DNA from 4 places in the Pseudomonas sp. S3_A03 genome. Region 1 is predicted to be linked to each of the others. Evidence: predicted binding sites of a transcription regulator. Region 1 holds the regulator's gene; each other region holds the start of a gene.
The links. Region 1 encodes FliA, which starts transcription of late flagellar genes. Its sites were predicted from a motif close to CTAAAGTTTNNNNNNNNNNNGCCGNTAA; they were not measured.
Positions count from the first base shown of each region.

Region 2: AB4O25_RS01110 (methyl-accepting chemotaxis protein) is a predicted target of FliA. The motif match lies at 3,181-3,208, and genes of this name have one in related genera.
Region 3: AB4O25_RS04190 (methyl-accepting chemotaxis protein) is a predicted target of FliA. The motif match lies at 6,579-6,606, and genes of this name have one in related genera.
Region 4: AB4O25_RS17705 (methyl-accepting chemotaxis protein) is a predicted target of FliA. The motif match lies at 1,992-2,019, and genes of this name have one in related genera.

Region 1 is NZ_CP162753.1:2,305,045-2,312,914, reverse strand. Features, by position in the region: gene flhA (flagellar biosynthesis protein FlhA) at 1-592, shown strand, start outside; gene flhF (flagellar biosynthesis protein FlhF) at 605-1,921, shown strand; gene fleN (flagellar synthesis regulator FleN) at 2,026-2,859, shown strand; gene fliA (RNA polymerase sigma factor FliA) at 2,856-3,596, shown strand; gene AB4O25_RS10375 (chemotaxis response regulator CheY) at 3,766-4,140, shown strand; gene AB4O25_RS10370 (protein phosphatase CheZ) at 4,159-4,947, shown strand; gene AB4O25_RS10365 (chemotaxis protein CheA) at 4,959-7,190, shown strand; partial or broken gene AB4O25_RS10360 (protein-glutamate methylesterase/protein-glutamine glutaminase) at 7,239-7,870, shown strand, end outside.
Region 2 is NZ_CP162753.1:229,254-237,123, forward strand. Features, by position in the region: gene AB4O25_RS01100 (multidrug effflux MFS transporter) at 1-884, opposite strand, end outside; partial or broken gene AB4O25_RS01105 (hypothetical protein) at 958-1,206, opposite strand; gene AB4O25_RS01110 (methyl-accepting chemotaxis protein) at 1,491-3,116, opposite strand; gene AB4O25_RS01115 (acyl-CoA dehydrogenase family protein) at 3,441-4,631, opposite strand; gene AB4O25_RS01120 (flavin reductase) at 4,891-5,418, shown strand; gene AB4O25_RS01125 (LysR family transcriptional regulator) at 5,475-6,416, opposite strand; gene AB4O25_RS01130 (cytochrome b) at 6,417-6,974, opposite strand; gene AB4O25_RS01135 (catalase family peroxidase) at 6,974-7,870, opposite strand, start outside.
Region 3 is NZ_CP162753.1:970,704-978,573, forward strand. Features, by position in the region: gene AB4O25_RS04165 (PatB family C-S lyase) at 1-887, opposite strand, end outside; gene ggt (gamma-glutamyltransferase) at 1,055-2,779, shown strand; gene xth (exodeoxyribonuclease III) at 2,840-3,634, shown strand; gene AB4O25_RS04180 (AAA family ATPase) at 3,665-4,201, opposite strand; gene pnuC (nicotinamide riboside transporter PnuC) at 4,198-4,761, opposite strand; gene AB4O25_RS04190 (methyl-accepting chemotaxis protein) at 4,877-6,511, opposite strand; gene AB4O25_RS04195 (undecaprenyl-diphosphate phosphatase) at 6,742-7,572, shown strand; gene AB4O25_RS04200 (DUF1294 domain-containing protein) at 7,569-7,870, shown strand, end outside.
Region 4 is NZ_CP162753.1:3,852,965-3,860,834, reverse strand. Features, by position in the region: gene AB4O25_RS17715 (NorM family multidrug efflux MATE transporter) at 1-867, opposite strand, end outside; gene AB4O25_RS17710 (LysR substrate-binding domain-containing protein) at 1,020-1,940, shown strand; gene AB4O25_RS17705 (methyl-accepting chemotaxis protein) at 2,119-4,095, shown strand; gene AB4O25_RS17700 (YifB family Mg chelatase-like AAA ATPase) at 4,137-5,633, opposite strand; gene AB4O25_RS17695 (accessory factor UbiK family protein) at 5,786-6,046, opposite strand; gene glnK (P-II family nitrogen regulator) at 6,470-6,808, shown strand; gene AB4O25_RS17685 (ammonium transporter) at 6,843-7,870, shown strand, end outside.

The sequences.
Region 1 (7,870 bases):
CGGTCACGAAGAAGTCCAGCAATTGATGGGTTTGCTGGGCAAGGCCTCGCCAAAACTCGCCGAAGAGCTGGTGCCGGGCGTGCTGTCGCTGTCGCAACTGCTCAAAGTGCTGCAGGCGCTGCTGGCCGAACAGGTGCCGGTGCGCGACATTCGCAGCATTGCCGAGGCCATCGCCAACAATGCCGCCAAGAGTCAAGATACCGCCGCGCTGGTGGCGGCGGTGCGTGTCGGATTGTCGCGTGCAATCGTGCAAAGCATTGTAGGGCTTGACTCTGAGCTGCCTGTGATCACCTTGGAACCAAGGTTGGAACAAATATTGCTCAATAGTATTCAGAAGGCAGGACAAGGCCAGGAAGAGGGCGTTCTGTTGGAGCCAAGCATGGCTGAAAAACTGCAGCGTTCGTTGATCGAGGCCGCGCAGCGCCAGGAAATGCAGGGCCAGCCGGTGATTCTGCTGGTGGCAGGCCCGGTCCGGGCAATGTTGTCGCGGTTCGGGCGCCTGGCAGTACCGAATTTGCACGTTTTGGCTTATCAGGAAATTCCTGACAACAAGCAAGTGACTATCGTCGCGACAGTAGGGCCCAACGGCTGAGGGTAGTGGGTTATGCAAGTGAAGCGTTTTTTCGCCGCCGATATGCGTCAGGCCATGAAACTGGTCCGTGATGAGCTGGGCGCCGACGCCGCGATTATCGGTAACCGTCGTATTGCCGGCGGTGTCGAGCTGACGGCTGCCCTGGATTACACCCCCCAGGCCCTGGCGCCGCGCGTGCCGAACATGGAGCTTGAAGACGAGCTGCGCAAGACTGCCTCGCGCATCGTCTCGGCCCAGGCCGAACTGAGCATGCGCGGCGACAGCGATGCCACCACCAATCGCCAGTTGTTCGCCGGCCTGCCGCTGACGGCTGCCGAGCCGTTGGTCGAGCCCACTTTCATCGAACCGCCGCGTCCTGCCGCGCCCGCCCCGGCCGCCGCAGTCGACCAGCGCGCGTTCGACTCGATGCGCTTTGAACTCAATGGCCTGCGCGAGTTGCTCGAAGTGCAGCTCGGCTCGCTGGCCTGGACCCAACTGCAAGGCAGCAAACCGCAACAGGCCAACTTGTGGCGTCGCCTGCAACGCATCGGCCTGTCCGGCCCGTTGTCCCGCGACCTGTTGGCGCTGACCCACGAAATCGAAGAGCCTCGCCAGGCCTGGCGCATGTTGCTGGCCCACTTGGCGCGGATGATCACCACGCCACAGATCGAACCCTTGGAAGAGGGCGGAGTGATCGCCATGGTCGGCCCGGCCGGCATGGGCAAGACCACCACGCTGGCCAAGCTTGCCGCCCGTTATGTGCTTAAGTACGGCGCCCAGAATATCGCGCTGGTGAGCATGGACAGCTACCGTATCGGCGCCCAGGAACAGCTCAAGACCCTGGGCCGCATCCTCAATGTGCCGGTTACCCATGTCGACCCCGGTCAATCCCTGGCCAATGCCCTCGACCCGCTGCTGCGCAAGCGCGTGGTGCTGATCGACACCGCCGGCCTGCAAGCCAGCGACCCGGCGTTGCGTATGCAGCTCGAAAGCCTGGCCGGGCGTGGCATCAAGTCAAAAAATTACCTGGTGCTTGCAACCACCAGCCAGAAACAGGTTCTTACCGCTGCGTATCACAGCTACAAACGCTGCGGGCTGGCCGGTTGCATCCTGACTAAACTGGATGAAACCGCCAGCCTGGGTGAAGTGCTGAGCCTGGCTATCAGCCACGAACTGCCGGTGGCTTACCTGACCGATGGGCCGCGGATCCCGGATGATCTGCATCTGCCGCGCCGTCATCAGTTGGTCAGCCGCGCCGTCAGCGTACAAATGCAAGACGAGCCTAGCGAGGAAGCGATGGCCGACATGTTCGCCGATCTCTATCACAACCCGGCAAAACGGGTCGGTTGAGTCAGATGAACACCGTGAAAAGTATCTACATCGATGGTCTGCAAGCGATTCACGCGGCCAAGCCATGTAGCCTGCGTCTAAGCAAGACAAGGTAAAGAAATAAAATGGGCAGCATGCATCCCGTACAGGTGATCGCGGTGACCGGCGGCAAAGGTGGCGTCGGAAAAACTAACGTGTCAGTGAATTTGTCCCTGGCCCTGGCAGAACTTGGCCGTCGCGTCATGCTGCTGGATGCTGACCTGGGACTGGCGAACGTCGACGTTCTGCTGGGGTTGACGCCCAAACACACGCTTGCCGATGTGATCGAGGGGCGCTGTGAGCTGCGCGATGTGCTGCTTCAAGGCCCTGGCGGGATCCGCATCGTGCCGGCCGCCTCCGGCACCCAGAGCATGGTGCACCTGAGCCCGGCGCAGCATGCCGGCCTTATCCAGGCATTCAGCGATATCGGCGACAACCTCGACGTGCTGGTGATCGACACCGCCGCCGGGATCGGCGAATCCGTGGTCAGCTTCGTGCGCGCGGCGCAGGAAGTGTTGCTGGTGGTCTGCGATGAACCCACCTCGATCACCGACGCCTACGCCCTGATCAAATTACTTAACCGTGACTACGGCATGAACCGCTTCCGCGTACTGGCCAACATGGCCCAGAGCCCGCAGGAAGGGCGCAACCTGTTCGCCAAGTTGACCAAGGTCACGGATCGCTTCCTCGATGTCGCCTTACAATACGTCGGTGCAGTTCCCTACGACGAGTGTGTGCGCAAGGCTGTGCAAAAGCAGCGTGCGGTCTACGAAGCGTTCCCTCGTTCCAAATGCGCATTGGCGTTCAAGGCTATTGCCCAAAAGGTCGATACTTGGCCGTTGCCCGCCAACCCACGGGGGCATCTGGAGTTTTTCGTCGAGCGATTGGTACATCAGACGAGCGCAGGACCCGTGCTATGACAGCGAACGGCTATAACGCCTACAAGAAGTCCGCCCGTGACGGTCAGGGCGAGTTGATCGAGCGTTATGCGCCGCTGGTCAAGCGCATCGCCTATCACCTGCTGGCACGCCTGCCCGCCAGCGTCCAGGTCGAAGACCTGATCCAGGCCGGCATGATTGGCCTGCTCGAAGTGTCAACCAAATACGATGCCACCAAAGGCGCGAGTTTCGAGACGTATGCGGGTATCCGTATCCGGGGCGCCATGCTCGATGAAGTGCGCAAGGGTGATTGGGCGCCTCGTTCGGTACACCGCAATACGCGCATGGTCAGTGACGCAATTCGCGCAATTGAAGCAAAAACCGGTCGCGACGCTAAAGATCACGAAGTTGCGGCCGAACTCCAATTGAGTCTCGACGATTATTACGGGATTTTGAACGACACCTTGGGCAGCCGCCTGTTCAGTTTCGACGACCTGTTGCAGGACGGTGAACATGAAGGGCTGCACGAGGACGGCGCGAGTACTCATATGGAGCCGGCGCGAGACCTGGAAGATGAACGCTTTCAGGGTGCGTTGGCGGACGCGATTGCCAATTTGCCTGAGCGTGAGCGACTGGTATTGGCGCTGTACTACGACGAAGAGCTGAACCTCAAGGAAATCGGTGAGGTCCTGGGGGTCAGCGAATCGCGAGTCAGCCAGTTACACAGCCAGTGCGCCGCTCGCTTGCGGGGGCGTTTGGGAGAGTGGCGAGCGCGCTGACAGGCAGTGTGGGGACACTGCAAAGCGATACCGCGAAGGTGATGGATCTTCGCGGGTTCGGCCCGTGGTGCCCCCGGCAGTCCTTTTTGTGTAATGCCTGTTGATTGAAATGACGCGTCCAGGTGCTGGGCGCGTTTAAGACTGCTTGGAGGTCGAATTGGACAAGAACATGAAAATCCTCATCGTTGATGACTTCTCAACGATGCGGCGGATCATAAAAAACCTGTTGCGTGACCTTGGGTTCACAAACACGGTCGAGGCGGATGATGGCCTTACGGCGATTCCGATCCTCAACAGCGGGAGCATCGACTTTCTGGTAACCGACTGGAACATGCCGGGCATGACCGGTATCGACTTGCTGCGTCATGTGCGGGCCGACGAAAAGCTGCGCAGCCTTCCCGTGCTGATGGTCACCGCCGAAGCCAAGCGTGAGCAGATCATCGAAGCTGCCCAGGCGGGTGTTAACGGTTACGTGGTCAAGCCATTCACTGCACTGGCCTTGAAAGAGAAGATCGAAAAAATCTTCGAACGCATCCACGGCTGATGCCATCGCGGGGGAGCTATGGAGCATAACGAAACGTCACAGGGAGACTTTGAGTCGACCCTGAAAAAACATGCTCACCAGTTGGTCGACAGCCTTGAAAAAGGCCAGTTCGGCGACGCGGTGCAGTTGATCCATGAGCTCAACCAGACCCGTGACCGCGGCCTGTATCAGGAAGTGGGCAAGCTCACACGCGAGCTGCACAGTGCGATTGTCAATTTCCAGATTGACCCGCACATGCCCCAGGCCGAAGAAATCTCACAGATCACCGATGCCACCGAACGCCTGTCCTATGTGGTCAGGCTGACTGAGGCGGCGGCCAACCGCACCATGGACCTGGTGGAGAACGCCACGCCCCTGGTCAACGGCATGGCCACTGAAGCCCAGGCCCTGAGCGCCGATTGGGGCCGCTTCATGCGCCGGGAAGTCGGGGCTGAGGAGTTTCGTGAGCTGGCACGTCGGGTTGAAGGCTTCTTGTCGCGCAGCGAGCAGGAAAACCGCACGGTTTCCAGCAACCTCAACGATATTTTGCTGGCCCAGGATTACCAGGACCTCACCGGTCAGGTGATCAAGCGTGTGACCCAGTTGGTCACCGAAGTGGAAAGCAACTTGCTCAAATTGGTGCTTATGGCAGGCCAGGTTGACCGTTTTGCCGGCATTGAACATGACCGCGAAGCGATCCTCTCGGAAAAAGATCCACAAAAACATCTCGCCAAGGGTGAAGGTCCGCAGATTCATGCCGATAAACGTGAAGACGTTGTGTCAGGTCAGGATGACGTAGATGACCTGTTATCCAGTTTAGGCTTCTAAGGAGCACCCACATGAGCTTCGGCGCCGATGAAGAGATCCTTCAGGATTTCCTTGTAGAGGCCGGCGAAATTTTAGAGCAACTGTCCGAGCAACTGGTCGAGCTGGAAAGCCGCCCGGATGATGCGAACCTGCTCAATGCAATTTTTCGCGGTTTTCACACTGTAAAAGGGGGCGCCGGCTTCCTCCAGCTCCATGAGCTGGTGGAGTGCTGCCACATCGCCGAGAACGTGTTCGACATCCTGCGCAAGGGTGAGCGTCACGTTGATTCGGAGTTGATGGACGTGATTCTCGAAGCACTGGATGCGGTCAACGGCATGTTCAGCCAAGTGCGTGAACGTGCCCCGATCACGGCGGCCACGCCGGAACTGTTGGCGGCCCTGGCGCGCTATGCAGAGCCTGCGGACACTTGCGCGCCGGTGGTTGAAGCGGCGCCGGAGCCTGTGGCGGAGCCTGAAGCGGATGTCACGGACACTGAGTTCGAACAACTGCTCAACTCCCTCAGTGCCGTCAAGGCCGAAGCCGAAGCACCGGCCGCCGAAGCCCCGGCAGCGGCGCCGACCAGCGAAGACATTACCGACGCGGAATTCGAATCGCTGCTCGACCAGCTGCATGGCAAAGGCCAGTTCGCCGCTGATGCGGTGGCGCCTGCCGCTGCCGCTCCTGCACCTGCCGCAGCGGGCGGGCCGGTCAGCACCGACATCACCGACGACGAATTCGAAGCGTTGCTCGACCAACTGCACGGCAAAGGCACCTTTGCGGCCGACGCCTTGCCGGCAGTCGCCGCCACCGCCGCTGCGCCTGCCGCCCCTGCGCAGCCTGCCGCTGATGGCCTGATCACGGATAACGAATTCGAAGCCCTGCTTGACGATTTGCACGGCAAGGGCAAGTTCAGCGAGGTTGCACCTGCCGCCGCTACGGCAGCACCGGTTGCCGCCAAAGCGGCTGCACCCGCCAAAGCTGCCGCTCCAGCCGCTCCAGCCGCCAAACCGGCACCTGCCCCAGCGGCGGCGCCGGCTGCGGCCCCAGCGCGTGCCGCCGCCGCGGCGCCGCCTGCGGACAAACCCGCCAGTGAAGCCGAAACCACCGTGCGCGTGGACACCGCGCGCCTGGACGACATCATGAACATGGTCGGCGAGCTGGTGCTGGTACGTAACCGCCTGGTGCGCCTGGGCCTGAGCAGTGGCGATGAAGCCATGCAAAAGGCCGTGTCGAACCTCGACGTGGTGACCGCCGACCTGCAAACCGCCGTGATGAAAACGCGGATGCAGCCGATCAAGAAAGTCTTCGGCCGCTTCCCGCGCCTGGTGCGTGACTTGGCGCGCCAACTGAAGAAAGAGATCAACCTGGAACTGGTGGGTGAAGAAACCGACCTCGACAAAAACCTTGTCGAGGCCCTGGCCGACCCGCTGGTCCACTTGGTGCGCAACGCGGTCGACCACGGCGTCGAAACCCCGGAAGAACGCGAAGCCTCGGGCAAGTCCCGTGGCGGCAAAGTCATCCTGGCGGCGGAGCAGGAAGGCGACCACATCCTGCTGTCGATCACCGATGACGGCAAGGGCATGGACCCGACCATCCTGCGCAATATCGCGGTCAAGCGTGGCGTGATGGACAAGGACGCCGCCGACCGCCTGACCGACACCGAGTGCTACAACCTGATCTTCGCCCCTGGCTTCTCGACCAAGACCGAGATCTCCGACGTGTCGGGCCGTGGCGTGGGCATGGACGTGGTGAAGACCAAGATCAGCCAGCTCAATGGTTCGATCAACATCTACTCGACCAAGGGCCAAGGCTCGAAGATCGTGATCAAGGTGCCGTTGACCCTGGCGATCATGCCGACCCTGATGGTGATGCTGGGCAACCAGGCGTTCGCCTTCCCGCTGGTCAACGTCAACGAGATCTTCCACCTCGACCTGTCGCGCACCAACGTGGTGGACGGCCAGGAAGTGGTGATCGTGCGCGACAAGGCGCTGCCCCTGTTCTACCTCAAGCGCTGGCTGGTTGCATCGGCCGCCCATGAAGAGCAGCACGAAGGTCATGTGGTGATTCTCTCCGTGGGTACCCAGCGTATCGGCTTTGTCGTCGATCAACTGGTGGGCCAGGAAGAAGTGGTCATCAAGCCTTTGGGCAAAATGCTGCAGGGAACCCCGGGCATGTCGGGTGCGACCATCACCGGTGACGGTCGGATCGCGCTGATTCTCGATGTTCCGAGCATGCTCAAGCGTTACGCCGCTCGGCGTATTTGATTCTGGTGGGGCAGGGCGGTCTCGCCCGCCCCACCTAACGGAGTGTTTATGGCAGTCAAGGTCCTGGTGGTGGACGATTCGGGTTTCTTCCGCCGCCGCGTCTCGGAAATTCTTTCCGCCGATCCAAGCATCCAGGTGGTCGGCACGGCCACCAACGGCAAAGAGGCGATTGATCAAGCCATTGCGCTGAAGCCGGACGTGATCACCATGGACTACGAGATGCCGATGATGGATGGCATCACGGCAGTCCGGCACATCATGCAACGCTGCCCCACCCCGGTATTGATGTTCTCCTCGCTGACCCATGAAGGCGCCCGAGTGACCCTCGATGCGCTGGATGCCGGTGCGGTGGACTTTTGCCGAAGAATTTCGAAGACATCTCGCGCAACCCCGAGAAGGTCAAGCAGATGCTGTGCGAGAAAGTCCACAGCATCTCGCGCAGTAACCGCCGCAGCCTGTTCAGCGCGCCGACACCGACACCGACGCCTGCCCCGGCAGCGGTGGCTCCGCCGGCTGCCTCCAGCCGTGCCTCGTTCGGTCGCCCGGCGCCCGCGCCGCTTGCACGGCCTGCACCGCCACCGGTACGCACGTCGGCCCCGGCCACTGCAACGGCGCATTCGCCGGCACCCAAGCGCAAAGCCTACAAGCTGGTCGCCATCGGCACCTCCACGGGTGGCCCG
Region 2 (7,870 bases), 2.1 Mb from region 1:
GAACCTGCAAAGATGCAAAAAGCTCCAGCCGTTGCCATGCGGGCCAAACCGTACTTGCCCACCAGTCTGGTAGCCACGACGGCCCCTATGAGAATCGCGATGCCGGTTGCGCCAAACAGCGTACCGAACTGGGCAGCAGGCAGTCCGTATTCCTTCTGATAAACAAATGTAGCGCCGCCCACATAGGCAAAGAGAAAGAAGAACACGGCTGACAGCGCTAAAGCTGGCCTTAGAAAACGACCGTCTTTTGCGAGGCGCGCATACGTGCGTATCGCAAGGCTCATATTCAATGGCTCGCGCTTTTGCATTGGTAGTGTTTCAGGCAAAAAAGCCATCGAATTCACCGCCACCAGCGCACCGAGAACAGCCAGTACCAGCATGACGGCCCGCCATCCGAAATGCGCCTCAATGTAACCACCCAACCCCGGGGCGATGATGGGAGCAACACCTTGAATGGTCAGCAGCAGGCCAAAAAGTTTTGCTGCCTGAACGCCCTGAGTGACGTCACGCACCATGCTCATGATGACCACCAACGTCAAAGCACTGCCTATCCCTTGGGCAAATCGTGCCACGAGTAGCCACTCAAGGGTTGGTGCCGCTCCTGCAGCCAGCGCACTCAAACTGAACAGCAACAAGCCTGCTATCAGTGGACGTCGACGGCCCAAGGCGTCGACTACCGGCCCGAACAGCAATTGTCCAAGCCCCATTGCCAATAAAAAGACCGTGAGCGTCAGCTGAATGCTGGCAACACTGGTCGAATAATCAACCGCCATTTCGGGCAGGCTAGGCAAATACATATCGACGGCTGAGGGCCCCAGTGCGGCGATGGCCCCCAAGGCAATGGCAAACTTCAGTGAAGGATTGCCGAAATGACTCTTTTCCATAACAAACTCATGATTGACTTCCTACCGGAAGGTAGGAAAGTGGCGTGAAGTTAACGAGAACCGAGAGGCAAGGTCAAGCGGTTATTTTCTTAGTGGCCAGGCAGCACCTGCCAGCGCTCCGCGCAATGCATGCGCACGAAAGTGTTTTAGGCTTCAGTTCAAAGTGTTTTTTCAAGAAGCGGCTGAAATGAGCGGAATCTGTGAAACATCATTTTTAAGCGATCGAGGTAAGCGACTCAGTGCGCAGCAACGGGTTGGCCAAATCGATCACGCTGCGTTCGAGCCTAGCGCGCTGGATGTATCGACAGACGCCGTCACCTTCCGCACCAGCTATGGGGCGGAGAGGGTGGCCATCTCGTTGTAGTCGGGGCAATTTGGAGGCAACACAGAGGACCACCTGGCGCCGTTATCCAGCGCCACGGGTGGCCCACACGCCAACGGGACACTTAGCGCCAATGGCCGTAATTTTGTGGGCGGGATCAGGGTTCAAATTGAACTCTATGAGAGCCAGACTTGCCTGCGAACTAGGCGCCTTGGTGTATCAGGCAGACCTCTTCATCGTACGCGCGTGCAAGCCTCGATCCAACAGATGGCCTCCGATACCTCTTACAAGCGAAACCTCGACACCATGCTGTTCAGGTCAACCGCCAGGCGGGTCAACTCGCCGCTGGCGGCGCTGGTCTGGGCGGCGCCGTTGGAAGATTGCGTCGACAGGTCCCGGATGTTGACCAAGTTGCGGTCCACTTCACGGGCGACTGCAGCCTGTTCTTCCGCAGCGGCGGCGATGACCAGGTTACGCTCGTTGATCTCGATCACTGCGGTGTTGATGGTTTCCAGCGCCAAGCCTGCGCCTTTCGCGATGCTCAGGGTAGATTCAGCACGGTCAGTGCTGTTACGCATTGAACTGACCGCTTTTTGGGTGCCGCCTTGAATGCTGCCAACCATACGTTCAATTTCGCTTGTGGACTGTTGGGTGCGATGGGCCAAAGCGCGTACTTCATCGGCGACAACCGCAAAACCGCGACCGGCTTCACCGGCCCGGGCCGCTTCGATAGCTGCGTTCAGCGCCAGCAGGTTGGTCTGATCCGCCAAGCCACGAATCACGTCCAGAACCTTGCCGATGTCGCGGGACTCCTCCGCAAGATTACCAATCAGATCGGCGGTGCTTTGCACATCCCCGCTCATGCGTTCGATAGCGTTGACGGTTTCGTGAACTAGATCCCGGCCATCGCCTGCTGACGCCGTCGCGTTTTTTGACGCCTCTGAAGTGCTCACTGCGTTACGCGCCACTTCTTCGACGGCGCTGGTCATTTCGTTGACTGCAGTCGCGGCTTGTTCTATTTCGTTGTCCTGCTGCGCAAGGCCGCGGGCGCTTTCATCGGTAACTACGTTCAGCTCCTCGGCAGCGGAAGCCAGTTGTGTTGCGGATCCGGAAATACGCATCAAGGTATCGCGCAGTTTCTCCTGCATTTTTTGCATGGCGAGCAGCAACCTGCCCGCTTCGTCAGTGCCATCAACCTTTATCGGTCGGGTCAGATTACCTTCGGCTATGGTTTCAGCCGCTTCAAGTGCCAACGCTATAGGTTGGGTGATGCTCTTGGTCAGCAGCCAGGCAAACAGCATGGTCAGCAGCGAGGCAATAATGAGGAGGCCGACAACCCAGTTGAACGCAGAGCTGTACTGGTCAGCAGCGGATTGATTGATGATAGCCAGCTGGGCGTTATTGAAGTCAGTAAGCTTACCCAACGCCACGTTTATCTGCTCAGCGTTAGCCGCAGACTCGGCGTTCAGCACGCGCGTTAGCTCCTGCAGATCGCCAGCCCGACTGAGGGTAACAAGGCGCGTTTCAATCTTGCGATATTCACCCATCAGCCGCATATAGTCGTTGTAGTCGGATTGCTCTACAGGGGATGAAATCAGTTTGGCGTATGCTGCCTGCGACTGGTTAAGTTGTTGGTTTTGTTCCGCAAGTAATTCGATGGTCCTGTTCTGAATATTTGGTTCGCGATCAGTTAACAGCCGATGCGATAAAACCCGCATGCGGACGCCCGTCACCGTTAGAGCATTCAGGGTCTGAAAGCTAGGGACGCCATTTATCGCGATGTCGTCGCCAGCTGCTCGGATCTTGCTCATCTGAGACAGGGCGAAGAGGCCGAGAATCAGCATGAGCGCGCCTATGAGGGAGAACCCCAGAAATGCGCGCGGAGCAATGTTCATTGTTCTTATTGTCATGGTTTTCCCAGAGCGTGGAATGTGCTCCCCGCAAGCAGCGGCGGATGGCCCAGCGCATAAGTTTTTATCGGTCGCTTGATGACACACTTGAGCGAAAACAGCTGTGTGCCGCATATTAAAACTGATATTGCCCACTCACCAACTTACATACATCGACTGATGTCGGCCCGATGCAGCCCGATTGCGACAATCTTCAACCCAGACGACCTGGACGCGATTTTCGTTCAGTTGGTAGAGACTCGCTAACAAGGTTGCATATTTCTCTTACAGAATCAGCTCTAGAGGCTGCAGCAGCGTGACAGAAGCTGCTGTGCATAGTGGTGCTCAAGGATAGGGGATGGTCGGTTCGATGCCCGCGAACACCGCGCCAGCGCCGTCGTAAGTCGCTTCGCCGAGGAAAGCATGCTGTGTCACTACCATGGAGTCGCGTACGATCCATTGCAGACGATTGTCATTGAAGATGGCTGCAGTCCCCGCCAGTCGATAAGCCTTCATGACTACGTCCGCTCCGGTATGAGCGGCATGGGTGGCGCTGAGGCGTAATAAGTTAGTCTGCTGCAGGGTCACCGGATTACCGGCGATGAGCGAGGCCCATACAGCTTCGGCGGATTCGTAGAAAAACGCCTGGGCGCTTCGCAGCATCGCCTCTGCCTTACCCAGTTCGCTGCGGTAATAAGCGCGATCACCCAAACGCGGGGCACCGGTGACAGTCTTGGTGCTGCCCGACATTGCGATCACCAAGTCCAGTGCTGCGCGTGCCAGCCCAAGGTTAACGGCGGCGTGAACTTGCGCCTGGTAGGAAACAGACGGGTAATGATAGAGGGGCTCGTCAATTGTGGAGGCACTGCCCCGCACGAAAGTCCACTCGCGTTGGACGTTCTTTTGGTGCAATTTGAGGTCATGGCTCCCCGTGCCTTGCATCCCGACAACATTCCAGTTGTCGACGATCTGCACTTCGCTTGCCGGGAACACAGCGGTCAGCGGTTTGCCTGCCGTCGGTCCTCCACCGTTGGCCGATGTGCCACCGATGCCGACACCAATCCAGTTGGCACCTTTGCACCCACTAGCAAACCGCCAGTGCCCGCTGACTTCCCAGCCATTTTCAGTCTCTTTGGCAGGTTGTAGAGGGTAAAGGCCGCCAGCATAGACCTGGTCTGGCCCGTTGGCATAAATCAATGCTTGGGTTGCCGGGGGGAGTGCCGCCAGGTAGATGTTGGCTGAGCCGAACGCGGTCACCCAACCGACCGAACCGTCGGCTTCGGAAACCCGCTCTACGATGCGCAGGAACTCGGCTGGAGGCAGCGCATCGCCACCGAAACATTTGGGAGTACTGGCGCGGAAGATACCCACTGCTTTCATTTTTTCAATCATGTCTAAAGGGACATGGGAGCGCTGGTTAAACTCGCTGCGACGCTCGGCAATCTCCGCAATCACATCATCCAGGGAAATCGCCTTGATGCTGATTGGAGCGCCTTCACGTGTGTCACGATCATCGAAATTGTTTTTGCTGTTCATGTTTATTGTTCTCTGGCTAGGGTGATTGCATACACGTTCAGAATGCGTGGGATGATAAGAAAAAATCAAATTCGGAATATGAATAAGCTAAATAATCCGTGGGAATTAACTGTCGTGCCATGCGCCTCTAAAGGGGAGGGCGTTTAAGGGCGATGGCTATTCCTGCTGTCAATAGTGCGTATGAGTAAAGCGAATTTGACCGAATGAACAATCCCTCTCAACATGGATTCACCAAGTCAATAATTAAAAGGTGAAGGTTATGGTTAGCGATCAATCAAAACAACATTTTCGGCAAGCGCTGTCATTGTTGTCTGCGGCGGTGAATATCATTACTACCGATGGCCCCCATGGTCGCTTCGGATTAACTGCGAGTGCGGTCTGTTCGGTCACTGATACGCCCCCAACATTATTGGTTTGCATCAACCGTAACAGTTCAATTCATGAAGCGTTGCTGGGCAACAGGGCGTTGTGCGTAAATATACTGACCGGTGATCTGGAGGGTGTTGCGCGAAAGTTTGCTGGCATGACCGACCTGCCGCCTGCTGAACGTTTTGCCGGCCAGGATTGGCGGACAGGCTCCTCGGGCTTACCGGTGTTGAACGACGCCCTAGCAAGCCTCGAAGGAAACATAGTAGATATCAAGGAAGTCGGATCGCATTCGGTATTATTTGTCGAAATTAACCAAATTCAGGTCCGTGAAGAGGGGGAGAGTCTGATTTACTTTGGGAGAAACTTCCACCGTCTGGGGCGGGCTGCAGCCGTCAACGTACAGACGTCGGGATCCTGAATAATTGCAGTTCCCCATTCGTGGGTTACAGGGTTTATAAAGAATGCTCGCACGCCTCATTTGATATGAACTCCAGTATGGCTGCCGGAGGCAAACAGACTAATGATTAACCCGCGCAGCCAGGTTATCCCGGCATCCGATAGGAAACGGCTATGGCAATAAAGTCCCACCGAGATGGCTGGCAATTCGATGGGCAGACTCAGCAGCCGATAGCGCTGGTCGTGGTTTAGCTGCATGGCAATGGCACGCGGCAGAATCAATGCCAGATCAGTGTTGGCAACGATTTTCGGGGCAATCGTGAAGTTAGGCACTTTCAGAGCGATTTCGCGCGCAATGCCGGCCTTTCCGAATGCTGCATCGGCGGTTACGCCATGGCCGGTAATATTGCTCGAAACGTCAACATAGCGCAGGGCGAGTATGTCCAGAACGCTCAATTCATCTTCCTGAAAAGGATGGCCGTCGCGCAACAGACAAATGAATTCGTCGTCTAGCAAGTTTTCGTGGATGCACTCTTCACCAAGTTCTACCAGATAGCCTATCGCGATATCTACATCACCTTTGCGCAATGCCATAGCCAGTTGCTCTATAGGCATTTGACGCACATCCAGGCGTACTTTCGGCGCCTCGCGCGCTAGCACTTCCATCACCGTCGGTAGCACATAAAGTTGCGACATATCCGACATGGAGATGCGAAAAGTACGATCCGCTGTTTTCGGTTCAAAGTTCGAAAACATCATTAATGCGCTTTGAATAATAATCAGCGCATGTTCAATGGGTCCGTGCAGGCGAATAGCTGCGTCAGTCGGCTCCATCGACGTTGCTGTTCGTACGAACAGCGGATCGTCAAACACATCGCGTAGTCGACGCAGTGCGTGACTGACGGCGGGCTGGCTGAGGTGTAGGCGTTCGGCCGCGATTGTCAGGCTGCGGTGTTCCCAAATAGCCACAAAAGTCCTGAGAAGATTCAGATCGATCGTGGCCATGTTGATGTGCGTCATTTATTTACCACGAGCCTTACGCGTGATGCTGGAAAAGACGCCGTCGCGGTATATCCAAGCATGTATCAGCGCTGCGCAAAGATGTCCTAACACAAGCAGAAACAGAGCCCAGGCGAATAACCCATGTGCGGCCCGAAACCAAGCGTAAAGCGCGGAGCTGACAGGAGCAATAGGTGGAAGGTTCCAGCCCGCGAACATGGTGACAGGCCAATTTCCGGCAGAGAGCGTCGCCCAACCGAGCAGTGGCAGGCAGAGCATCAGCAAGTAGAGCAATAGATGCGAAACATGCGCCGCCATTGCCTGCCAGTACGGTACGCTGGCAGGCAATGGCGGCGTGGTGCTTAAAAGCCGATTGCCTAGACGCAGGATAGCCAAAAGAAGAATGGCGATTCCCAGAGGCCTATGAAGATCAATGAGCCAGGGACGCAGGCTCAGAGAAGCCATCATGCCTACACCTATAAATAGCATAGCCAGGATAAGGACAGCCATGAGCCAATGGAGAAGCCGTGCCGCGAAGTTGAAACTTTGCACACCGGTGTGCTTCTGCTGGGTATGCATTATTTGATTTCCTTTTTGCCAACCGCGTCAGTGGCTTTACCAAAACCGACTTCTCGTAATCGGGCGTTATAGGACTGGGAGTAAATACCCGCACGGGCTGCAAGCACCGGATCGTCTGAAAGCGCTATTCCTGAAGGTACAAGCGTCGGGTCAAAGTTAATGTCACGACATGCCCCATGAGTTTGCTCTACCACCTGGTTGACCTCTAACGTCCCAGCGATTACCTCCTTGCGGTTGCTCGGCCATGGTTGAGAAGGGTCGTTCACCGGATCTCCCGCCTCGGCCAGTTGGAATACCAGATCCCAGTACAAGGGTGCTACACCCACACGCTGAGTTATTTCATTAAACAGGAAGTCATGACTGGCTTGCGCATGAGCCTCTATGCTCAACATCTCTACCGCCGCATGAGGGCGCATGGACCAGCGCACAGGTTGACGTTTTCCATCCGCTGCAATGAGTACGAAGGCGTTGATGGAATTATATTCGGTTCCTGCAAAACTGGCCGGCCAAGTCGCGTTCGCCTCTCGCTCTACAGACTTGCGAGCCTCTGGATATTTTTGAAAAAACGCGGCCACCTTGTCCGGGGCTGGTTGTCCAGTGGCAGCCACCGGTTCAAAGGCCTCGACCTGCGCCAGGAAACCCTCGGCATCCCGAGTCGCGAAGTAGGGTTCGTTGTTGAGCTTCATTCGCCACTGTGACTTGTCGTCGCCTACCAGCATGAGTGCCATGCTGACGGTCGCCGTCGAATTGTCCGCCGCATGCGGGTCCACGGTGCCGATTGAAAAACGCCCGACGGCGGGGATGTTGGCCGGTAGAAAAATACGTGAGGTCGACAGAGGGACGGCCTCGCCGCTCGCATGAAAAGTCCCACTGAAACACATACCCTTACCGTGGGC
Region 3 (7,870 bases), 1.3 Mb from region 1:
AGGTAGTCGCGGTTGGCTTGCAGGTAGTGCTTGAGCGCTTCAAGCCATTCGCCGCACTGGCTGTAGGCGGCGCGGGTGGCTTCCAGGCCCAGTGGGCTGACGCTGTCGACCATGCCGCAACGCGCGTTGTTGAAACGCTCGCGGATCTCGGCGTTCTGGATCACGGCAAAACAGGTTTTCAAGCCAGCCACGTTGTAGGCCTTGCTCGCCGACATCAGCGTGATGGTGCGCTGCGCGATCTCTGGGCCGAGGCTGGCGGTAGGGATGTGGCGGCGGCCATCGAAGCACAGTTCGGCATGGATTTCGTCACTGATGATCAGCGCGCCTTGCTCCAGGCACGCGTTGGCGAGCGCCAGCAGTTCTTCACGCGGGAACACTTTGCCTATCGGGTTGTGCGGATTGCTCAGCAGCAGGGCGCCGGCGCCATTCAGCGCTTCGTTCATGGTGGACATCGGCGTGACATAGTCGTCGTCGACCAATTGAAACGGCACTTCAATACGCGGCAAATTCCAGTGCCCGGGCGCCAGGCGAATCGGGCGATAGTTCGGGGTTTGCAGCACCACCGGCTGGCCAGGCGCTACAAACGCGTGCAGCGCCATGTTGAACCCCGGTTCGACGCCGGGCAAAAACAGCAGTTCTTCAGGCAGCACGCGCCAGGCGTACTTGGCCCACAGGTCGGCCACGATGGCGTCGCGTACCTCCGGGCCGGCCACGCTGTAGCCGAGGATCTGCTGGTCCAGGCGCGCATGCAGAGCTTGCAGCACGGCGGGCGGCGCGGCGATATCCATGTCGGCGATCCACATCGGCAATACATCGGCCGGGTAACGGTTCCACTTGGTGCTGCCGGTGCCGAGGCGTGGGTGGATCGTGTCGAAATCAAAGCTCATGGAGGCGCTCGTGTCTGGGAGGCGGCGGAAAGTGGCGCGAAATATAGCATGGGTGTTTTGATGGCCGTTCTGTGACCGACAAGTTCTGTAATAAAAACGCCATTGCGCTGGGGATTAAACCCGCCACGGGCTATTTTGGTGCATCTCAATAACCAGAGTAGCCATGGATGAAATACCAACCCTTCAGCCGTACCTTGATTGCCACCGCGCTGGTGTTGACGGTCAGTGGCGTGCACGCCGCGTCCCAGGCCCCGGTGGCCGGTGAAAATGGCATGGTGGTGACGGCCCAGCACCTGGCAACGCATGTGGGCGTGGATGTGCTCAAGGCGGGCGGCAACGCGGTGGATGCGGCGGTGGCCGTGGGCTACGCGCTGGCGGTGGTCTACCCGGCGGCGGGTAACCTGGGCGGCGGCGGCTTCATGACCGTGCAACTGGCGGATGGGCGCAAGACCTTCCTCGACTTCCGCGAAAAAGCGCCGCTGGCGGCTACCGCCAATATGTACCTGGACAAGGACGGCAACGTCATCGAAGGGCTCAGCGCCAAGGGCCACCTGGCCGTCGGCGTACCCGGCACGGTTTCCGGCATGGAGCTGGCCCTGAGCAAATACGGCACGCTCAAGCGCGCCCAGGTGATCGCCCCGGCGATCAAACTGGCGGAAAACGGCTTCGCCCTGGAGCAAGGGGATATCGACCTGTTGCACACCGCCACCGGCGAGTTCGAAAAAGACAAGGACCTGCGCGGTATCTTCCTGCACAACGGCCAACCGATGCAGGTGGGCCAGAAGCTGGTACAGAAAGACCTGGCCAAGACCCTCAAGGAAATCTCCGCCAAGGGCGCGGACGGCTTTTATAAAGGCTGGGTCGCCAAGGCGCTGGTGGATTCCAGCCAGGCCGGCAAGGGCATCATCACCCAGGCGGACCTGGATAAATACAAGACCCGCGAACTGGCGCCCATCGAATGCGACTACCGTGGCTACCACGTGGTCTCGGCGCCGCCTCCAAGCTCGGGCGGCGTAGTGATCTGCCAGATCATGAACATTCTCGAAGGCTACCCGATGGCCGACCTGGGCTATCACTCGGCCCAGGGCCTGCACTACCAGATCGAAGCGATGCGCCACGCCTACGTGGACCGCAACAGCTACCTCGGCGACCCGGACTTTGTGAAGAACCCGATCGAGCATCTGCTCGACAAAAACTATGCGACCAAGCTGCGCGACGCGATTGAGCCGCAAAAGGCCGGTGACTCCCAGGCGATCAAGCCGGGCGTGTCGCCCCATGAAGGCAACAACACCACCCATTACTCCATCGTCGACAAGTGGGGTAACGCGGTTTCCGTCACGTACACCTTGAACGACTGGTTCGGCGCGGGCGTGATGGCGAGCAAGACCGGCGTGATCCTCAACGATGAAATGGACGACTTTACCGTCAAGGTCGGCGTGCCGAACATGCATGGCCTGGTGCAGGGTGAAGCCAACGCCATCGCCCCAGGCAAGGCGCCGCTGTCGTCGATGAGCCCGACCATCGTTACCAAGGATGGCAAGGCCGTGATGGTCGTGGGCACGCCGGGCGGCAGCCGTATCATCACGGCGACCTTGCTGACGATCCTGAATGTCATTGACTACAAGATGAACATCCAGGAAGCGGTCGACGCGCCGCGTTTCCACCAACAGTGGATGCCGCAAACCACCAATCTGGAGACCTTCGCGGTCAGCCCGGACACGCAAAAGATCCTCGAAAGCTGGGGCCATCAGTTCGCGGGCCCGCAGGATGCCAACCACTTGGCGGCGATCCTGGTAGGCGCGCCATCCCTGGGGGGCAAACCGGTGGGTAACAACCGCTTCTACGGCGCGAATGACCCGCGTCGCAATACCGGGCTGTCGCTGGGTTACTAAGACGGAACATCGACCCACCTTCCAGGCTCTACCCAAAGAGCCCTGGAAGGAGCCCGTTCCATGAAAGCGCTTAAAATTGCCACCTTCAACATCAATGGTCTGCGGGCGCGCCTGCCCAACCTGCTGCAATGGCTGGCGCGCGAGCAGCCCGACATCGTCTGCCTGCAAGAACTCAAGGCACCGCAAAGCCTGTTCCCCTACACCGACTTCGAAAGCGCCGGCTACGGTGCGATTTGCCTGGGCCAGGCGGCGTGGAACGGTGTGGCGATCCTGGCGCGGGACGCCCAGCCGCTGGAAAGCCGACGTGGTTTGCCCGGCGATGACGACGACAACCAAAGCCGCTATATCGAGGCAGCCGTGCACGGCGTGTTGGTTGGCTGCCTGTATTTGCCCAACGGCAACCCGCAACCGGGGCCGAAATTCGACTACAAACTGGCCTGGTTCGAGCGCTTGATCGACTACGCGGGCGCGCTGCAAGCCAGCAAGCATCCCGTGCTGTTGGCGGGGGATTTCAATGTGGTGCCCACTGACCTGGACATCTACAACCCGCGCTCCTGGCTCAAGGATGCCTTGCTGCAACCCGAGAGCCGCGCCTGTTACCGGCGGCTGCTCGACCAAGGCTGGACCGACGCCCTGCGGCACCTGTATCCCGAGGAGCGTGTGTATACGTTCTGGGATTATTTCCGTCAGCACTGGCAGAAAAATTCCGGCCTGCGCATCGACCATCTGCTGCTCAACCCGGCACTCAAGCCGTACTTGAAAGACGCGGGCGTGGACGCCTGGGTGCGTAACGAGCCCCACGCCAGTGACCATGCGCCGACCTGGATTCAACTGGGCACGCGTAAAAAGCGCTGATGCCCGCGCCGATCAGCATCCGGCCTGCCGTCAGGCGGGTGAGGGCGTGGCGAGCAACTGCGTCACGGCGGCGAACGCCTGGGCACGCCGCGCGGCCCAATCCCCGCGAATCATCACTACGGGCTGGCGATGCTGCTGCATCCAGTGCAGGCTGGCCTGGAAAAACGCGCGGCGGTCCGCCAGCTCCGGTTGGCAGCGTTGGCCGTCGGCGGTCCATTCGACATCTTCGGGCGAGAGCAGCAAGTGCAGGTCGTAGTGGCGCGCCAGCAACTCGTCATCGAGCCAGGCGGGGTAATCGCCGAACAAGGTCTGGCTCCAGAGCTTGTTGGTGAGCAGGTGAGTGTCGAGGATCAGCAGCCTCGGCTTTGCTGCGCGCGCGGCGTCTTCCCAGGCCAGTTGGCCGTGGGCGATAGCGGGAATATCCGCCAGGCAGGTGTCGCGTTGATGAACATCGATGAAATGCCGCACATATTCGCCGACCATCAAGCCGCCGAAATGCGCGTGCAGCTGCGCCGCCAACCAACTTTTACCGCTGGATTCGGGGCCGGCCAGCACCACTACCTTCATGGCTGCAACGCCGGGTCGGCTCGCCATTCACGCCAGCCTTGCACGGCGATCACAGTGAACAGCGCATAGAGCGCGGCGGTGAGATAGAGGCCTTTATAGAGGAACAGCCCGACGAAGATCACATCCACCGCAATCCACAACGGCCAGCATTGCACGCGCTTTTGCGCCATCCACATTTGGGCGACCAGGCTGAAGCCGGTGAGGGCGGCGTCCAGCCACGGTTGCGCGGCGTCGGTCCAGTGGGCCATGGCGGCGCCTAGCAACAGGCTGCCCACTGCGCCCACGGCCAGGCTGGCCATCACCGCAGGCACTCCCAGCCGGGTGACCTGGCGGCCGTGCTTGACTTCGCCGGCGCGGGTCCATTGCCACCAGCCATACACCTGCAGCGCCGCATAGACCACTTGCAGCAGCATGTCGGAATAGAGTTTCACGTCGTAGAACACCCAGGTATAGAGCAGCACCATCACCAGGCCGATGGGCCAGCACCACGGGTTTTGCTTGACCGTCAGCCAGACAGCGATCACCCCCAGGGCGGCGGCGATCAGTTCAAGCCCGGACATGGCGGATCCTTGGGGGAGTGGGAGAGGGCGGTGATTGTAACCAGAGGTAAGCAATCTTCAAAACACTGAAGGGCAAATGTGGGAGCAAGCCCCCTCCCACATCTTGATATGTACGTCAGACCTTGAATTGGCGGAGCAGGCCGTCGAGTTGGTCGCTCAAACCGCGCAACTGGGTACTGGCCAGGCTCGACTGCTCTGCGGCTATCGCCGTGCTGTGAGACAAGCCCGCAGCCTCGGTAACGTTCTGGTTGATGTCTTCCACCACGTGCGCTTGTTGCAGGGTAGCGCTGGCAATCGAGGCGTTCAGGCCGTTGAGGTTGCGCAGGGCCTGGCCGATGGCCGTGAGGCTGGCGCCGGCCTGGCCTGCTTGCTCGATGGTGAGTTGCGAGGCGCTGTGGCTGTCGCTGATCACCTTGACCGCCGCTTCCGAGTGGCCTTGCAGGCGCTCGATCATCACCTGGATTTCGGCGGTGGATTTTTGCGTGCGCTGGGCAAGCAGGCGCACTTCGTCGGCCACCACGGCGAACCCGCGACCTTGCTCGCCGGCACGTGCCGCTTCGATGGCGGCGTTCAGGGCCAGCAGGTTGGTTTGGTCGGCGATGGAGCGGATCACTTCCAGCACGCCACCGATCTGTGTGCTTTCGCTGGACAGGGTGCGGATCACTTCAACGGCCTGGCTGATGGTATGGGACAGCTGATCGATCTGCTGCAGGCTGCCGTCGATATTGACCTGGCCTTGTTGGGCCTGTGCTTCGGCTTCGCGCATTTCGCTGGCGGCATGTTCGGCGTTCTTGGCCACGTCCTGCACGCCGTAGGTGACTTCATTGATGGCGGTGGCCACCAGTTCCATCTGCTGCGACTGCTGTTGGCTGCGGTCATGGGCCTGGCTGGCGTTATTGCCCATCTCCGTGGACGATTGCCCAAGGGCGTTGGCGCACGACTGCAACTGGCTCACCACCTGGCGCAGCTTCGCGGTAAAGCTGTTGAAGTGCTGGGACAGTTGGGTGACTTCGTCGCGGCCGTGGGTGTCGAGGCTGCGGGTCAGATCGCTTTCGCCGCTGGCAATATTGCCCATGGCGTTCACTGCGGCCTGCAACGGTTGCACGATGCTGCGGGCAATCAACGCCACCAGCAAACCCATCAGCAGCGCGATGCCCAGCACAATGAACGACGCTTTCCACACTTGGGCGCTGAACTCGGCTTGCACATCGTCCACGTATACGCCGGAGCCGATGATCCAGCCCCAGGGTTCAAACAGTTGGATATACGAGGTCTTGGCCACCGGCGCTTCGGAGCCGGGCTTGGGCCAGCGGTAGTTGACGATGCCGGCGCCCTTGGCCTTGGCCAGGCTGACGAACTCGTTGAAGATCGCAAAGCCGTCCGGATCGCGGATAGCCGAAAGGTTCTGGCCGTCGAGCTTGGGGTTGGTCGGGTGCATGATCATCACGGGCGTGAGGTCGTTGATCCAGAAATAATCATCATGGCTATAACGCAACCCACGCACTGCGCTCAGGGCTTGTTTTTGCGCGGCTTCGCGGGTCATCACGCCGGTGGTTTCGAGGCTGTGATAAAACGTCAGTATCCCGCTGGCGGTCTGGACCACGTGCTGGGTCTGTTGGCTTTTGGCCTGGTAAAGATCGTCATGAATCTGCTTGAGCATCAGCAAACCCAAGGCCAGCAGCATCAGCACGGCGACTATCAGGATCAGCCAAAGGCGGCGGCTGATCGACATATTGCGCAAACTGTTCATCGTCCTGTCACTCCGGGCTTTTTATAATTGTGGGCGTCGCATCGACTTTTACGCCTTGTCTGATAGGCTTTCGGCCTGAAGTCGCAAAACCTGAGTACTGTCTGATTTTTCACGAAATTTTGCAGGCCGGCATTGATCGCCATCAACGCCGGGCCTTTCGCGCGCTCGGTCAGTGAACCATTAAAAAAGATTGATAAGGCATGCCACCGCGCATGACCTTTGGGGGAAGCATGGATTTTTGGACCGCCATTCAGGCATTGATTCTTGGCGTAGTAGAGGGGCTTACAGAGTTCCTGCCGATTTCCAGCACCGGTCACCAGATCATCGTCGCCGATTTGCTCGACTTCGGCGGCGAACGCGCGATGGCGTTCAATATCATCATCCAGCTCGGCGCCATCCTGGCGGTGGTCTGGGAGTTCCGTCGCAAGATTCTGGATGTGGTCACCGGCTTGCCCACCCAGCGCAACGCCCAGCGTTTCACACTCAACCTGTTGATCGCGTTTTTGCCCGCCGTGGTGCTGGGGGTGATTTTCGCCGACCTGATCCACCATTACCTGTTCAACCCGATCACCGTGGCCACGGCGCTGGTGGTGGGCGGCATCATCATGTTGTGGGCCGAGCGCCGCGAGCATGAGGTGCACGCCGAGAGTGTCGACGACATCACCTGGAAAGACGCACTCAAGGTCGGCTTCGCCCAGTGCCTGGCGATGATCCCGGGTACGTCCCGCTCCGGCTCCACCATCATCGGCGGCCTGTTGTTCGGCCTGTCGCGCAAGACCGCCACCGAGTTCTCATTCTTCCTGGCCATGCCCACCATGGTCGGTGCGGCGGTGTACTCGGGCTATAAGTACCGCGACCTGTTCCAACCGGCGGACCTGCCGGTGTTCGCCATCGGTTTTGTGACCTCGTTCATCTTTGCGATGATCGCGGTCAAGGGGCTGCTCAAGTTCATCGCCAGCCATAGCTATGCGGCGTTTGCCTGGTACCGCATCGGGTTTGGCCTGTTGATCCTGGCGACCTGGCAGTTCGGCTGGATCGACTGGGCAGCGGCCAAGGCATGAGCATCCAGCATCCGCGCTTGAAGGCGGCGATCTTTGCGCTGTTGTGCGCGGCGCCGCTGCTGGGCTCGATAGGGGTGTGGCGGCGCGGTGAAACCGTGATCCCGCTGGCGGCCTACGGCCTGGTCAGTGTGGTCGCGTTTTTGCTGTACTGGAGCGATAAGCGCAAGGCGCGCACCGACAGTTGGCGCACCCCGGAAAACATCCTGCATGCGGTGGAACTGGCAGGCGGTTGGCCAGGCGCGTTGATTGCCCAGCAGGTGTTGCGCCACAAGACGCGCAAAGTGTCTTACCAGGTGCT
Region 4 (7,870 bases), 1.5 Mb from region 1:
AACCATGAACGCCACCGAGACAATTTGCAGGGCGATCTGATGCGCCGCCAACTGCGTACTGCCCATGGTACCCATGCACAGCGCGGCAAAGGCGAACAACCCGACCTCCACCGCGTAGGTGCCGCCAATCGGCAGGCCCAGGCGCCACAATTCGCGCAGATAGTGGGTGTTGAGGCGCAGCAGGCCGTTGCTCAGCGGGTAGGCAGCGTAGGCGCGGTTGCTGCGGATGTACCACATCAGCGCCAGCGCCATGCCATTGGCGACGATGGCGGTGACCAGGCCGATGCCCATCAAGCCGAGTTTCGGCAGGCCGAACATGCCTTCGATCAGCGCGTGATTGAGCAGGTAGTTGAGCACCGTGCCGCCGAGGCTGATCACCATCACCGGGGTGGCCTTGCCGATGGCACTGGTGAAGCCGCGCAAAGCCATGAAGCTCAGGTAGCCGGGCAAGGCGAACGGCAGCACCGTGAGGAACTGTCCCGCCGACTGCACGTTGGTTTCGGTCTGGCCGAACATCAGCAGCACCGGTTTGAGGTTCCATAGCAGCAAGGCCGCCGCCAGGGCCATCAGCCAGGCAAGCCAGAGCCCGGCCTGGGTCAGGCGGGTGGCGCCTTCGATATCGCCGGCGCCGTGACGGATAGCGACCAGCGTCCCCACGGCAGCAATCACGCCGATGCAGAAGATCGACACGAACGAATAACTCGCCGCGCCCAGGCCGCCGCCAGCCAGGGCTTCCGGGCTCAGGCGCGCCATCATCAAGGTGTCTGTCAGCACCATCAACATGTGCGCCAACTGCGAGGCAATCAGCGGCCCTGACAGCCGCAGAATGGCCCAGAGTTCGGTACGTGCCGGATGCTGCATGATCATCACGCTCAACAAATCAGAGGGTTGGGAGAGGGTTGATTCTCGGCGCTCTGCGCCCAATGCACAAAGGGATAAAAGCGATCGTTCGCATGATTAAAACTCATGCCTGATTGATTCTGGTAGGGTTCGGGCATTGCGCTGTCGGAGCTTTCAACATGTCTCGTCGTCTTCCTCCTCTTTATGCCTTGCGCGCATTTGAAGCGGCCTCCCGGCACCATTCCTTTACTCGCGCCGCTGAAGAGCTGTCGATCACCCAGAGTGCGGTGAGCCGGCATATCCGCACCCTGGAAGAACATTTCGCCTGCCGCCTGTTTCAGCGCAGCGGCCGCAATTTGCAGCTCACCGAAGCCGCGCGCCTGCTGTTGCCCGGCGTGCGCGAAGGGTTTGCCGCACTGGAACGGGCCTGCCACACCCTGAACGCCGAAGACGACATTTTGCGCATGAAGGCGCCGTCGACCCTGACCATGCGTTGGTTGTTGGCGCGGCTCAGTCGCTTCCGGGCGTTGCAGCCGGGCAATGAGGTGCAACTGACCAGCGCCTGGATGAGCGTGGATGAGGTGGATTTCAACCAGGAGCCTTTCGATTGCGCGGTGCTCTTGAGCAACGGGCATTTTCCAGCGGATTGGGAGGCCTGCTATCTGTTCCCCGAGCTGTTGATTCCGGTTGGCGCGCCGAACTTGTTGAGCGACGGGCCTTGGGATGTAAACCGCCTGGCCGGCGCCGAGTTGCTGCACCCCACGCCAGACCGTCGCGACTGGCGCAGTTGGCTGGAGCGCATGGGGTTGTCGTCCCAGGTTTCGCTCAAGGGCGGGCAGGTGTTCGATACGCTTGAGCTGGGCATGATCGCCGCCGCCCGTGGTTACGGCGTGTCCATGGGCGACCTGCTGATGGTGGCCGAAGACGTGGCCCAGGGGCGTTTGAGCCTGCCGTGGCCGACCGCGGTGGCCAGTGGGGAAAATTACTACCTGGTGTGGCCGAAAACCCGTCCCGGTGGTGAACGCTTGCGGCGCCTGGCGGATTTCCTTCAGGGCGAAGTGCAAGCCATGGTCCTGCCGGCGGTCGAGCGCCTCGATTGAGGGGGTTGCAGGCCTGGCGCGCAACCGTTTGCGTGATACCCCTGCGACTCGCTCAAGTATTGCCGAGCGCCGCCGAAGTAGGTGTGTTGGCACCATCGTCCTCCAACGTTTCCCACCAGATAATTTGCCGAGCAGCGCTATGAGATCAGGATGATCCTGGCCTCGGCCAGGAGCAGTCATGTCTCAACCTCGCGCCCGGATCGCCTCCCAGTTAGGCCTCGCATTAGCCTTGATTCTGGCTGTCGTCATCAGCGGCAGTACCGTTTTCGCCCTGCGGTCCCTCGATGCCGCCAACCTCGATACCCGCGAGGAGCACCTGGCCAGCGAAGCGCGTTTGCTCGCCGACCAGCTCAATACCTTCCACAGTACGCTGCGCGAAAGCACCCAGCGCCTGACGGGGTTGTTTGAGAAGCGCTTCAGCGCCGGGCTGTCGGTGCAGGCCGATCACCCGGTCACCGTGGCCGGGGTGCAGACGCCGAGCCTGTTGCTGGGCAGCGAAGTGCTCAACAACAACTTCACCGAAGTAGACGAGTTCAAGCAAATGTCCGGCGGCGTGGCCACGGTGTTCGTGCGCAGCGGCGACGACTTTATCCGCGTCAGCACGTCCCTGACCAAGCAGGACGGCAGCCGCGCGATCGGCACCGTGCTTGATCGCCAAGGCCCGGCTTACCAACGTGTTCTCGGTGGCCAGGCCTATATCGGGCGAGCAGTGTTGTTCGATCGGTCCTATATGACCCAGTACAGCCCTGTACGCGACGCCGGCGGCAAAGTGATTGCCGTGCTGTTCATCGGGTTTGACTACACCGACGCCCAGGCCGCGCAGTTCGAAAACCTCAAGCGCTTCCGCATCGGCCAGACCGGCTCCCTGGCGTTGCTCGACGAGCAGAAGCGCTGGCTGGTACCGCCGGCGGGTGTACAGGCGTTGGATCAGGCGGTGCCGGTGATGTTGGATCTGGCCAAGACCCCTGGCAAAGGCCGCTTCTGGAGCGACAAGAACGAAGATTTCTACAGTGTTTCGGTACCCTTCGACGGTGGCCCTTGGGCCGTGGTTGCGAGCATGCCGAAAGCTGAAATCCGCGCGGTTACCTGGGCGGTCGGGATTCGCCTGGTGATCGGCAGCGTGCTGGCGATGCTGCTGGCGGTGGGTGCCACGGTGTGGCTGCTGCGCAGCAAGCTGCAGCCGCTGAGCGACCTGGTGCGCCAGGCCGAAGCCTTGGGCGCGGGTGATTTGAGTGCACGCCTGAACGTGTCCAGCCATGACGAAATTGGCCAACTGGCGCGCAGTTTCAACCAAATGGGTGAAGCGCTGTCGACCATGGTTTCCCATATCCGCAAGGCAGCCGAAGAGGTCAATAGCCGTGCCCAAGCGCTGTCCGGTTTGTCTGGCGGTGCTTATGACGGCATGGAACAGCAGTCCGGCGAGATCACCAGCATGGCCGGCGCGGTTGAGGAGTTCAGCGCCACGTCGCTGAATATCGCCGACAATATGGGCGCCACCGAGCGCCTGGCCCAGGAAAACGCGCAACAAACCCGTATCGGTCGCAACTCGATGCAAGAGGCGTCGTCGTCCCTGGAACACATCGCCACCGCCCTGAACAGCACCGCGTCCGTGATCAACACCTTGGGCCAACGCTCCCAGGAGATCGGCGGAATCGTCGGCGTGATCACCTCCATCGCCGAGCAGACCAACCTGCTGGCGCTCAACGCCGCCATCGAAGCCGCACGGGCCGGTGAACAGGGTCGCGGTTTTGCCGTGGTAGCCGACGAGGTGCGCAACCTGGCGTCGCGTACCCGCGAAGCCACGGATGAAATTTCCGGGATGATCCAGAGCATCCAGAAGGAAACCGGCAATGCCATCAGCACCATGGAGCACGGCAATGCGCTGATGCAGGAAGGCCTGTCGCGCAACGCCGACGTGGCCTCGGCCCTGGCACGTATCGACGAGCAAAGCCGCTCGGCCGGTCAGCAGTTCGCAGCGATTACCACCGCGACCCAGGAGCAAAGCAGCACCGCGACCTTGCTCAGCAGCAACTTGCAGAGCATCGCGCTGGCCAATAGCGAGCAGCGTGAAGTGGTGTCGAATTTGGCGATTACCGCTAAGGAGTTGGAAACGTTGGCGGCGGGCCTGCGCCATGAAGTGGATCGGTTCCGCTGAGATTACGCTGTGCAAAATGTGCGAGGGGGCCTACGCCAGACTCAAGTGATTGCTGGGGGCCGGTATTGCAAGGCCTCCATGAGATGATCGCGGGTGATCGCCTGCACCTGATCCAAGTCCGCCAGAGTGCGTGCCACCTTGAGTAGCCGATGTGCCGCGCGCAGCGACAACGTCAGCCGCTCGCAGGCACCCTCCAGCCAGCTTTCATCGGCTTTCAGTAATTGGCAGTGCTCGCGCAGGCTCGGTAGATCAAGGAAGGCATTGGCGCAGCCCTGGCGCCGTTGCTGACGGTCCCTGGCTTCGGCCACGTGGGCCGAGGCTGTAGCCGTCGTGTCACCGGCCTGCCGGGTTGGATTCAACGCGGTTGTTTCACGTGCCACGGTAAGGTGCAGGTCGATTCGATCTAGCAGCGGCCCGGAGAGCTTGTTTCGATACCGCTGGATTTGCTCCGGCGTGCAGCGACAACGCCCACTGGGTTCGCCCATATAGCCGCAGGGGCAGGGGTTCATGGCCGCCACCAGTTGGAAGCGCGCCGGGAAACTCACTCGGTCGCGAGCGCGGGAAATCACGATGTGTCCCGACTCCAGTGGCTCGCGCAGCACCTCCAGTACTTTGCGATCGAACTCCGGCAATTCATCCAGGAACAACACCCCGTGATGCGCCAGGGTAATTTCCCCTGGCTGCGGTTTCGAGCCGCCACCCACCAGCGCCGGGCCTGAAGCGGAATGGTGCGGCTGGCGAAACGGCCGGTGTGGCCAGTGGCTCAGCGGCGCGAGGCTGACCACCGATTGGATCGCCGCCACTTCCAGAGCCTCCTGTTCGCTCAGTGGCGGTAGCAAACCGGGCAGGCGGCTGGCGAGCAAGGTCTTGCCGGTGCCCGGTGGCCCGCTGAACAGCAGGTTGTGCGCACCCGCCGCTGCGATCAGCAATGCACGCTTGGCGGCGAGTTGGCCCTGCACTTCGCTCAAGTCTGGGTAGGGCTTGTTCAGGTACAGCAAGCCATCGGATTTGTAGGGCTCAATCGGCACCTGCCCATTCAAGTGCGCTACCACCTGCAGGAGGTGATCCACCGCTATCACCTTCAACCCGCAAGCCAGGCAGGCCTCCTCGGCATTCGCCCGCGGCACTATCACGGTGCGCCCGGCCTTGCGCGCCGCCAATGCGGCTGGCAACACACCTTTGACCGCGCGCACTTCACCGGACAGCGCCAATTCGCCCAGGCATTCGACCTCATCGAGCATCAACGCCGGTACCTGCACGCTGGCCGCCAGAATCCCCAAGGCGATGGCCAAATCAAAGCGCCCGCCGTCCTTGGGCAGGTCGGCGGGCGCGAGGTTGAGGGTGATGCGGCGCGAGGGATATTGCAGGGCACTGTTGAGGATGGCGCTGCGCACGCGGTCCTTGCTTTCCTTGACGGCGGTTTCGGGCAGGCCCACCAGGGTCAGGGAAGGCAAGCCATTGGCCATGTGCACTTCTACGGTGACGGCGGGGGCTTCGACGCCGACCTGGGCGCGGCTGTGGACAATGGCGAGGGACATGCTCGTTCCTTGAAATGGAGGGCCGCTTCCTGCGGTTTTTCAAGGGTAGACGAGGTGGGGAAGAGCGAAGCGCGGAGGTTTTACAGAACGTATCCAGAGAAAAAGGTGACGCGCGTGTGGAGGGAGCCAGCCCCCTTCCACACGGGCTGCGTTTATTCAGCGGGTGGTGTTAACCGCGCTTCCAACTCCGCGACTTTCGCTTCCAGGCTCTCCAGCCGCGCACGCGTGCGGGCCAGCACCACCATTTGGCTATCAAACTCTTCTCGGCTTACCAGGTCGAGCTTGCTGAAGCCACTTTGCAGCAAGGCCTTGAACTGGCTTTCGATTTCATTGCGGGGCAGCGGGGTTTCGCCGCTGAACAGGCGAGAGGCATGGCCGCTCAGGGCGTCGAGGAGGTCTTTGGGCGCGAGCATGGGAAATATTCCGGAAAACTGTTGGCGGGCAGTGTATCACGCAGCGTCTATAGTCTTTTTCACGGCCTGCGGCGCACGCTTTTCGCGCATCGCGCCGGACGGCGGCGCACTGTTTTCGTGCGCATTGCGGCCGCCAGACAGCCCTGCGGGTGGGCTTAAGTGGGCAATGGACTGATTTCAGTGGTTTTTACGGGAGCTGGCAAGGTTTCTGCTTAGACGATCATGACCCATGCACTGATGCAGTCGCTGTGACGAATGCAGTGCGCTGACGGATCAGGGGTACAGGTTTCGTCACCAGTGGTTAGCTGGCGTCGCAATGGCAACTGCCCTTGCGACGATGCGTTACAAAGCCAGGCACTGCGCTTAGACTTGAGACGGGTTTGTTTTCCTGGGGCAAGTCCACCAATTCGGGAGAGAGTTTTCATGAAGCTAGTCACTGCCATCATCAAGCCGTTCAAGTTGGACGATGTACGCGAGTCACTGTCCGAGATCGGCGTGCAGGGCATTACCGTTACTGAGGTCAAGGGCTTCGGTCGGCAGAAGGGTCATACCGAGCTGTATCGCGGCGCGGAATACGTAGTCGATTTCCTGCCGAAGGTGAAGATCGATGTCGCCATTGACGACAAGGATCTTGACCGGGTTATCGAGGCGATAACCAAGGCGGCCAACACCGGCAAGATCGGTGACGGCAAGATCTTCGTGGTCAATCTGGAACAGGCTATTCGCATCCGTACCGGCGAAACCGATACCGACGCAATCTAAGCCGCCAAACCCCAACGCCCCAGGAGAAAACAATATGACTCTGCGTAAATTCGCAGGGCTCGGAGCCCTGTTGTCCATCGTAATGCCAAGCCTGGCCATGGCGGCAGACGAAGTGGCTGCTCCAGTCCTCAACTCCGGCGACACCGCCTGGATGCTGACCGCCACCGCACTGGTGCTGTTCATGACCATCCCGGGCCTGGCGCTGTTTTACGGCGGCATGGTCCGCTCCAAGAATATTCTGTCGGTGATGATGCAGTGCTTCGCCATCACTGGCCTGATCAGCATCCTGTGGGTCATCTACGGTTACAGCATCGCGTTCGATACCACCGGTATGGAGCAGGGCGTAGTCAACTTCAATTCCTTCTTCGGCGGCATGGGCAAGGCGTTCCTGGCGGGTGTCACTCCGGCCAGCATCACCGGGCCTGCGGCGCTGTTCCCGGAAGCGGTGTTCATCACTTTCCAGATGACCTTCGCCATCATCACCCCGGCGCTGATCGTCGGTGCGTTCGCTGAGCGTATGAAGTTTTCCGCAATGCTGATTTTCATGGGCATCTGGTTCACGCTGGTCTATGCGCCGATCGCGCACATGGTCTGGAGCGGCAACGGTGGCCTGATGTGGGACTGGGGCGTGCTGGACTTCGCCGGCGGCACCGTGGTTCACATCAACGCCGGTGTGGCCGGCCTGGTAGCTTGCCTGGTACTCGGCAAGCGCAAGGGCTTCCCGACCACACCGATGGCCCCGCACAACCTCGGTTACACCCTGATCGGTGCGGCCATGCTGTGGATCGGCTGGTTCGGCTTCAACGCCGGCTCGGCTGTTGCGGCCAACGGCACTGCGGGCATGGCGATGCTGGTGACTCAGATTGCAACTGCCGCTGCGGCGCTGGGCTGGATGTTCGCCGAGTGGATCACTCACGGTAAGCCAAGCGCACTGGGCATCGCCTCGGGTGTGGTGGCTGGCCTGGTCGCGATCACGCCGGCCGCCGGCACCGTGGGCCCGATGGGCGCACTGATCATCGGCCTGGCGGCGGGTGTGGTGTGCTTCTTCTGTGCCACTACTCT